DNA from 3 places in the Rhizobium sp. BK312 genome. Region 2 is predicted to be linked to each of the others. Evidence: predicted binding sites of a transcription regulator. Region 2 holds the regulator's gene; each other region holds the start of a gene.
The links. Region 2 encodes LexA, which represses DNA repair genes until DNA is damaged. Its sites were predicted from a motif close to TGTTCNNNNTGTGTTCNG; they were not measured.
Positions count from the first base shown of each region.

Region 1: FHT85_RS17285 (ATP-dependent helicase) is a predicted target of LexA. The motif match lies at 1,790-1,807, and genes of this name have one in related genera.
Region 3: dnaE (DNA polymerase III subunit alpha) is a predicted target of LexA. The motif match lies at 1,448-1,465, and genes of this name have one in related genera.

Region 1 is NZ_JACHZP010000005.1:490,086-493,390, reverse strand. It holds gene secD (protein translocase subunit SecD) at 1-683, shown strand, start outside; gene FHT85_RS17290 (SMP-30/gluconolactonase/LRE family protein) at 732-1,607, opposite strand; gene FHT85_RS17285 (ATP-dependent helicase) at 1,884-3,305, shown strand, end outside.
Region 2 is NZ_JACHZP010000009.1:102,061-105,365, forward strand. It holds gene kdsA (3-deoxy-8-phosphooctulonate synthase) at 1-383, opposite strand, end outside; gene FHT85_RS23615 (VOC family protein) at 380-1,267, opposite strand; gene lexA (transcriptional repressor LexA) at 1,688-2,410, shown strand; gene FHT85_RS23625 (ComEC/Rec2 family competence protein) at 2,391-3,305, opposite strand, start outside.
Region 3 is NZ_JACHZP010000003.1:707,440-710,744, forward strand. It holds gene FHT85_RS12050 (ABC transporter ATP-binding protein) at 1-200, shown strand, start outside; gene FHT85_RS12055 (DUF5680 domain-containing protein) at 206-673, opposite strand; gene FHT85_RS12060 (hypothetical protein) at 750-1,346, opposite strand; gene dnaE (DNA polymerase III subunit alpha) at 1,702-3,305, shown strand, end outside.

The DNA.
Region 1 (3,305 bases), on a different contig from region 2:
AAGAGGCGCAGACGGCAGCTGTGACCAAGCTCAAGGCCGAAATCGTCAAGATCGACCCGAGCGCGACCATCGAAGGCACCGATGTCATCGGTCCGAAGGTCTCGGGCGAGCTTGCCTGGGCCGGCATCCTGTCAGTCGTAATCGCCAGCCTGGCGATGCTCGTCTATATCTGGGTGCGGTTCGAATGGCCGTTCGCTGTCGGCGCCATCGTCACGCTGGTGCTCGATGTGACCAAGGCGATCGGCTTCTTCGCGATCACCGGCCTCGATTTCAACCTGACGGCCATCGCCGCGATCCTGACGCTTGTGGGATATTCGGTGAACGACAAGGTCGTGGTCTATGACCGCATGCGTGAAAACATGCGGCTCTACAAGTCGATGCCGCTGCGCGACATCATCGACAAGTCGATCAACGAGACCCTGGCGCGAAGCCTTTATACCAACGCCACCGCCTTCCTGGCGCTGGTGCCGATGGCGATCTGGGGCGGCAGCGCCGTCTCCAGCTTCGCGATCCCCATGGTGTTCGGCATCCTCGTCGCCGGCGCCTCATCGGTCTTCATCGCCGCGCCGATCCTGCTGTTCCTCGGCGACTGGCGTCGCCGTCATGCCAAGCCGGTCGCCAATGACACGGCGTCGGCAGACGGCAAGTCCGGTAAGGACAACAAGCAGATTCCTGCTGCGTAACACATGAAAAGAGGACATGCCCGGCTTCCGGGCATGTCCATCGCCCCGTTACGAAATCGGCGGCATATGCAAGGGCAGGCCCGGACGCGGCGCCGTAATCTTTTCCACAACTCCGTTTTCCTGCTCGCTGACGAGCAGATGCTTGCCGTCCACGGTGAAGGCGATATTGGCCGGCCTTGTGCCGTCGGTGCGGATATGGCCGGCCATTTTTCCCTCGGTGTCCACCATGGAAATTTCACCCAGGCCGTACATGGCGCAATACAGCATGCCGCTGCGATCAAAAGCGAGGCCCGCCGGTCCGCGCAGCGCATTGACGGCAGGGGATGTCATCGACTGGACAAACATTTCCTGCCTGCCGCCCACGACCTGCCGATAGATTTTTCCGGTCAGCGTTTCGCTATAGTAGAGCAATCCGTCGGCATCGAAGGCAATACCGCTAGCAAAGAGCAAGCCGACCGCCAGGACCCGGATGACCCGGCCCTCCGCCGGATCGATCTGATAGACGCAGCCATTATAAGCCGCCTTGAAGAAATCGGGATGGATGTGGCCACCTTCGAGAAGATTGGCAAGGCGGATACCGGAATCGATCATATAAAGCAGGCCGTCAGGTCCGAAAGCGAGTGCATTCGGATGCAGAAACGGACCATCGGCGCTGCCTTCAATGACCTGCAGGACGCGGCCTTGCGCCGACAATCTGACAAGGGAATTCTCCGGGCCATTAGCTACCCAGAAACATCCGTCACCATCCGCCGCAACTCCCATCGGCCAGCCGCCGACGCGGCAAAGTCCCTGCGGTACGCCGCTTGCGTCGAAAAGTTTGAGACAGCGGCGACTGGCATCCATTTCTACGACCGCGAGGCGGCCGTCCGGCAAGGCCACGAGGCCGCTAGGCAGACGCAGCCCGGTGGCAATCGTTTCGTTCATGTTTCGAAACCTTCATTCTACGCACTACGAAGCCCCAAAAACTCAAAATGCTGCGCCGAAATGATACATAAGCACGAAGAAGATCCTTTTCGAGCCAGACGAATGCAAATCCCGATAAGATTCTTGCGCCAGAGGTCACATCCGCGTGCAGGCCCTGTTAATCTTGACAGGCTTTAGCGATTCGGAACATCCATAGAACGTTCCTATATCTTTCGCGTTTGCGATTCGCCGCATATCGCGCTCCGCGCCGGCCGCCGGAGGTAGTCAGGAGAGTTGATGACCGCCGCCTATCTGGAAAAGCTGAACCCGGAGCAACGGCTGGCGGTGGAACATGGCACGACTGCAGGTGACGGTCATATTGCCGGGCCTCTACTCGTCATCGCCGGAGCCGGCTCCGGCAAGACGAATACGCTTGCGCATCGTGTGGCGCATCTGATTGTTAGGGGTGCCGATCCGCGCCGCATCCTCCTGATGACCTTTTCGCGCCGCGCCGCCGCCGAAATGGGCCGCCGTGTCGAGCGCATCTGCCGCGAGGTACTGGGAGCGAATGCCGGCATCACCGCCGATGCACTTGCCTGGACAGGTACGTTCCATGGTATCGGCGCGCGCCTGCTACGGGATTATGCAGAACAGATCGGCATCGACCCGGCCTTCACGATCCACGACCGCGAAGACAGTGCCGACCTGATGAATCTTGCGCGTCATGACCTCGGTTTTTCCAAGACAGAAAACCGCTTCCCGACCAAGGCGACGTGTCTTGCCATCTATTCGCGCTCCGTCAATGCGGAAGCGCCGCTCGACGGCGTGCTGCGCGACTTCTTCCCATGGTGCGCCATGTGGGAACAGCAGCTACGCGATCTTTTCGCCTGTTATGTCGAGGCAAAGCAGGTGCAGAACGTGCTCGATTACGACGACCTGCTGCTCTATTGGGCGCATATGCTGCAGGAGCCTCTGATCGCCGAGGATATCGGCAGCCGCTTCGACCATGTGCTCGTCGACGAATATCAGGACACCAACCGGCTGCAATCCTCCATTCTACTTGCGCTCAAGCCCGATGGCCGGGGATTGACCGTCGTCGGCGACGATGCGCAATCGATCTATTCTTTCCGTGCCGCAACCGTGCGCAACATTCTCGATTTCCCCAAGGCTTTCACGCCATCGGCCGACATCGTGACGCTCGACCGAAATTACCGCTCGACCCAGCCGATCCTGGCCGCCGCCAACGCCGTGATCGATCTCGCCTCGGAGCGCTTCACCAAGAACCTGCGCACCGAGCGGCAGAGCATGGAGCGGCCGCGGCTGGTGACCGTGCGTGATGAGGCCGATCAGGCGCGCTACATCGCCGACCAGGTGCTGGAAAATCGCGAGGGCGGTGCAAGGCTGAAGCAGCAGGCAGTGCTCTTCCGCACCTCGAGCCATAGCGGCCCGCTGGAAGTGGAGCTCACCCGCCGCAACATCCCTTTCGTCAAATTCGGCGGGCTGAAATTCCTCGACAGCGCCCATGTCAAGGATATGCTGGCGGCGCTGCGTTTCGCCCAGAACCCGCGCGATCGCGTAGCGGGCTTTCGCCTGATGCAGCTCCTGCCCGGCGTCGGCCCTTCGACGGCACAGCGCGTACTCGACCAGATTGGCGAAGAGGCAAGCCCTATCACGGCACTCACAGAACTCCCGCCGCCACCGCGCACGGGAGACGACTGG
Region 2 (3,305 bases):
TCCGTCTGGCGCGACAGGAAAGCTGGGATCTGCAGGATATCGACCGTCTTGGAAACGATGGCGCACTGCTCTTCCGTGTGGATGTCGGTCAGGACCGGGAAGCCATATTCCTTCTTCAGGTCTTCAAAAACCTCCAGCGCCTTTTCCAGCCCGATGCCGCGCTTGCCAGACAGCGATGTGCGGTTCGCCTTGTCGAAGGAGGACTTGTAGACGAGGCCGATGCCCAGCTTGCCGCAAAGTTCCTTCAAAACGCCGGCAACCATGAAAGCATGGTCGCGGCTTTCCATCTGGCAGGGACCGGCGATCAGCGACAGCTTTGCAGTATTGGAAAAAAGGACCTTGGAGGCACCCTCGCCGACGGTGACTTCGGAATTTGTGCTCATTTTATCTCCTCAAAGGCGAACAATGCGCCCTGACCGGGCGCCAACCTCGCCAATAGACGATTGTTCTTACGCGTATAGGTGACGCCGTTAGCAGTGAAATGCGACGATGTCACGGAAAGATCGCGCGTTTTGAAAAGGATTGCCCGCGCCCTGAGCCCCGGATCATTCGTGCGAACAGGCAGATCATAGAATGCCTCCATTCCTTCCGGCGTCAAAATCTCCAGATCGGCATTGGCAGTCCTGATTGTCAGGCCAAAGGAATGCTCCATAATGCGTGGGGCGCCGACAACCTCTTCGAAGAAACCGCGATAGACCGCCGGCTTCGGCGCGCAAAGCGCTACCCGCGCGATACCAGTCACGCCGTTCTCGTGACGCTCGAGCGCGCTGCGATCAGCCGGCAGCGGATTGATGCGCTGACAGCAGAAAGCGAGAAAATCCGGCGCGCGCAGATCGGCGGCAAAGGCAAGACGAAAGCCTGCCGTGGTTTCGGTTCCATCCGGCATCTTCATCGGACGGGAGAAATCCAGCATTCGCCCCGCCGAAATCGCCGCCGCGTTGAAACGCTTGTCATCCGCCACCGCATCATCCGTACCGAATACCACGGCCGAGAAGCCATCATCCCCCACCCGGAAACGATAAGCCTGATCGCGCGCGACGAAAACATTGCCATCCACGATGCTCTTCTCGCATTGCTCCGGAGATGCGACGCCCAGAGGTTCGAGATAGGTTTTATCGGCAAGGAAGACGCAGGCATTCTGAGTGCCAAAGGGATGGCGCGCATCTGGAGCCACCGTGAAACCGAGCTTGCCGAGGCGTTCGCGCGCCAGAGCGATATTGACGGTCGGCAGCACGAGATGATCCAGCGGATGCGGAGACGAAATCATGGCTTCTCCTGTTTGCTTGCGGAAGCAGATTTGCGCCCATCCCCCAAGCAATTCAAGATGGAAGGACGGAACATCCCGAAGCACACGACATGGATTGAAGGCGATCTCGCAAACGTGATTGCTGATTCTCTCCCATAGCCGGCTTATGCAGTAGTGTGGCACTTTGATCCAAATGCTGGGCGCACGGACTGAACGACAAGGCCCTGGAAGCGAACAGAGCGGCATTTCTCATATTTTTCCATGGGTTAACGCAGATATGGCGCCTCGATGTTCCGATCCGATCTATTCGCAAATGGTAATTATTTAACTGACCCCACAAGGCTTTACCGAAATTTAAGCACTTGCGGAACACATATGGAACATATAGTGTCCGTTCTGGATTTGTTTCACGGCTTTTCTTGATTCTGGGGTTCCAAGACGATGTTGACGCGCAAGCAGCAGGAACTGCTTCTCTTCATTCACGAACGCATGAAGGAATCCGGTGTTCCGCCATCCTTCGACGAGATGAAGGATGCACTGGATCTGGCATCCAAATCCGGCATTCACCGCCTGATCACGGCGCTAGAGGAGCGAGGTTTCATCCGCCGACTGCCGAACCGGGCCAGAGCGCTCGAAGTCATCAAGCTTCCCGACGCCTATAATCCGAGCCTGCAACAGCGCCGCGGTTTTTCGCCCAGCGTCATCGAGGGCAGCCTCGGCAAGCCACAGCCCGTTGCCCCGCCTGCTCCGTCGAAAGTGGCAAATGACGATCACAACGGCTCGGCGTCCGTACCTGTGATGGGCCGCATCGCCGCCGGCGTTCCGATCTCGGCCATCCAGAACAATACGCACGACATTACAGTTCCCGCCGACATGCTCGGCTCCGGCGAACATTATGCGCTTGAAGTTCGAGGAGATTCGATGATCGACGCCGGAATTTTCGACGGCGATACGGTCATTATCCGCAATTCGACCACGGCCAATCCCGGCGATATCGTCGTTGCACTCGTCGACGATGAAGAAGCTACCTTGAAGCGCTTCCGTCGCAAGGGTGCCTCCATCGCGCTGGAGGCCGCGAACCCAGCCTATGAAACCCGCATCTTCGGGCCGGATCGCGTCAAGGTTCAGGGCAAGCTCGTCGGCCTTATTCGTCGCTATCACTGACCGGTGAATTGTCCAGGACTGGTGGTGCCTTCGCAATTGGCGCGTCAAATTTGCCGGTGCGCCAATCATAGGTTCGATGCCTGGTCCATGGGCGCTGCGGGTTGTTGAATGCGGCTGATATAATAGGCTTGTCTGAGGTAAGCACCATTTCGATGGAGCCGGTTTTACGCAATGTCGCACCGGTTATGAGCGTTGCTCCGGAACGGCAATGGTCCAGCCGCAGCCGGATTGGCGTCACGATAATATTCCCGGTGTCGCAAGCCGCGGGCAGATAGGCTGCGTTCTCGATGGTGACCAATATCGCGCCGTTTTCGAGCATGGCGAGGCACCATGCTCCCTTCTGACAGGCAAAGCTGCCTTGCATGGTGCGGTCCAAAGCTTCTTCCATTGCGATGCGGACTGCCTTCTGCTCCTCGTTATTTAGTCGCTTATGCCGATCCGTCTTGCTGATCTGCGGAAGCCGGCTATCGGTCGGAAGCATGGTCGGCGGTTGATGTTCGGCTGCGACCAGTGCTTTTTGCCATTGCTCGAAGATGAAGGCCTGCGGTCTCTCGCGATTGGTGGCGAGGATATCGTCCTGGCGCAAGGCAACGAGAATGCCATCTTCCGAGATCATCAGATCCGGCTTCGGCACACCAGAGCCGAACGCGGCCACACCGACAGATGACAGCAGCAGCAACAGGCCCAGATGGCGAAGCCGGGTCCGCAGCATGCTCATGATCAGGAAGCCAGCGATGAAAGTCGGCATCAGCCAGCCGGGCTGGCGGCCAAAGGTAATGTCACCTCCCCACCCAGCCACCGTTTTTGCAATAGCGATCACAAGCTCCAGTCCCTCACCGGTGACTTTCCAGAACGGTCCATCGATTCCGAAAGGCATCAGCAGCATCGCCATCAT
Region 3 (3,305 bases), on a different contig from region 2:
CCAATGCCCCGCTGGTGCTGCTGGCGGATGAGCCCACCGGCAATCTCGACCCGGCAACGGCGCATTACGTCTTCGATGCACTGGAGGCGCTGGTGCGCCAATCCGGTCTTGCGGCCCTGATCGCCACGCACAATCACGAACTCGCTGCCCGCATGGATCGCCGTGTTACCTTGAGCGAAGGCAAGGTTGTGGAGGTCTGATCCTTTTACGGGATGATCAGGCCGCCGCGATAATCCAGTTCGTAAGCCCTGCGTTCGCTGACGACGATAGCTTCGTAGCCGCTGAAATGGTGGCAGTCGCCGATGTTTTCATCGATGTAAAGCCCATAGGCATGCTCGAACTCGAAGCCGCCGAGAAAGCGCCTTTCGTCAAGATAGAGCCGCAGGAGGGCCGCCTTGATCACCATGCCGGCGCGCGTTCCGTCGATCAGGTCGTGTTCGACGATATGGCCGAAATAGTTCATGGCCCATACCGGCTCGCCGTCATGCCATACGAGCTCTTGTCCGGCGAAGTCCGTGCCGCCGAAGTAGCTGTCGAGATAGCGCCAGCGGCCGCTCGCATAGCCAATGTCATGCGAGCCGCTACGGCAGGATGGCAACCTCTCGCCGTCACCGACATAGGTTTCGGCTTTGGCGACGACAATAAAATCGTTCAGCTCGGCAAGATCCGGCATGACCCTCTCCAATTCTGGTGAGCGGCCAAGATGCCATTCAATGCGAGATTTGTAAAGAACAAAAAGAGAACATTTGCTAGCGATGGCTGCTTTCGCAGGCCTTCTGGCCGATATCATCCTGCCAGTCCTGTATGCTGATGGTCTTGGCATCGGCCTTGAGTATCTTGTCGTCCTTGGTCACCTTGCCGGTCAGGACGTTGTAATCGCAGCTATAGCTGTTACCGGGTTCGAGGTTGTCACGAAAATCGTAGCTATAGCCGGCAACCAAAAATGCGCTGTTGCGATAGGCAAGCGTCAAAGTCTGATGCCATCGGTCGCGCCCGATCGCATCGTTCTGCGAGGTGATCGCGATTGAACCGCTCGGCAGTGCGGCGATCGATGGTTCCTGGCCGTAGATGCCATCAGGCTCAGCGCGGCCCCATATCTTATCAGGGCCGTCGGCGGCCAGCTTGAGTAGTTCGTGCTCCTTGTCGCGGAGATAGATATAGATCCCGATCTCATAATCGGCCTGGTCATGCGGCGGCATCGTCACCAGTAATGCAAGGTCCGGCTTTCCGTCCTTGTTCCAGTCGCCGATCGCCGCGTCGATGATGCGGTCGGAAGCAATGGTGTCTTCGGCGTGAGCCGCGATTGGAGTCAAAAGAAGAATGAGAGCGCAGCCAAGTGACTTCATCGTGATCCCCCTGTTTGCCTCTGCATAGCGCCGGGGCCTGCCGGCGTCCATTGCAGGCTGAGAAGTCGTCCGATGAAATTTACTGATGTATCTATTGACTCTCGAACAAAAATAGAACAAAAAGAAAACATAACGAGTAAGGAGCGCCTAAATGACCGACATTATTCGAGACGTTGCAGCATTCACTTCCATCGTCATGTTCGTCGCCAGCTTTTCCCTCATCATGATGGCGATGTAAGCTTTATCCCCCGTTTGCACATGCTGTTCCCATATTTGATGGGAGCAACTTCTGGACTTTATGGTCCGCAATGCCGAAAATGTCGCTGATTCATTCAGGCGTGCGGAAGGGTATGAAATGGCGGATGCAGGTGGCAGCGGCGTGGCAGCGCCGGTCGGCGAAATGCCGGAATTTGTGCACCTCAGGGTTCATTCCGCCTATTCTCTGCTAGAGGGCGCATTGCCGCTCAAGAAGATATTGGCCAAGGCTGCCGGGGACAGTCAGCCGGCCATTGCGATCACCGATACGAACAATCTGTTCGTCGCCCTGGAATTCTCGCAGAAGGCGATGGATGAGGGGCTGCAGCCGATCATTGGCTGTCAGGTATCGATCGATATGGAGGATGGCGGCGAGAGCGAGAAGCGCGGGCCGCAACAAGCTTTGGCGAAGATGCCATCCATCGTGCTGCTTGCCGCGACCGAGCGGGGATATGAGCGCCTCGTCGATCTCGTCAGCCGCGCCTATCTCGGCGGCGAGGGCAACAGCGCCGTTCACATCACAGCCTCATGGCTGGATGAGATCGGTACGGGAGGGTTGATCGCGCTCACCGGTTCGCTCACCGGCCCGGTCGATATGGCTTTGAAAGAAGGGCATGCCGCACAGGCGCTCTCCCGGTTGTTGAGGCTGAAGCAGCTGTTCGATGACAGGCTCTATGTCGAATTGCAGCGTCACGGCACCTATGATCGTCGTCACGAGCAGAAGATGATCAAGCTGGCTTACGAGCACGAGATCCCGCTTGTCGCCACCAACGAAGCCTTTTTCCCGACGCGGGACGATTACGATGCGCATGACGCCTTGATGGCAGTGGCCCACAATGCCATCGTCTCGGACGATACGCGATTTCGCCTGACGCCGGATCACTATCTGAAGAGCCGCGCAGACATGTCAAAGCTTTTCGCCAACTTGCCGGAAGCGCTTGAGAACACGGTCGAGATCGCTCGCCGCTGCTCCTTCGTGTTGAAGACCCGCGCGCCGATCCTGCCGCGCTTTACCGGGGCGACTGACGACCCTGAAGAGGCCGGGCGCGCCGAGGCGGCCGAGCTGCGCGCTCAGGCGGTCGAGGGCCTCGATCAGCGCATAACCTCGCTTGGCATGGCACCGGGTTACGAGGAGAAGGATTATCGCGACCGGCTGGAATTCGAACTGAGCGTCATCGAGCGCATGAAGTTTCCCGGCTACTTTCTGATCGTTGCCGACTTCATCAAATGGGCCAAGCGCCACGATATCCCTGTCGGCCCCGGTCGCGGTTCCGGTGCAGGCTCGCTCGTCGCCTATGCGCTGACGATCACCGACGTCGATCCGCTGCGCTTCTCGCTGCTGTTCGAGCGCTTCCTCAATCCGGAACGCGTCTCCATGCCGGACTTCGATATCGACTTCTGCCAGGACCGGCGTGAAGAGGTGATTCGCTACGTGCAGGCCAAATACGGCCGCGAGCAGGTGGCGCAGATCATCACCTTCGGTTCGCTGCAGGCACGCGCCGCCTTGCGCGATGTTGGCCGCGTGCTGGAAATGCCCTATGGCCAGGTCGATAAGATATGCAAGCTGGTGCCGAACAATCCTGCCAATCCGACCCCGCTGAGCAAAGCGATCGAGGAGGAGCCGCGCCTGCAGGAGGAGGCGGACAAGGAGCCGGTTGTCGCCCGTCTTCTCGATATCGCCCAGAAGATCGAAGGCCTCTATCG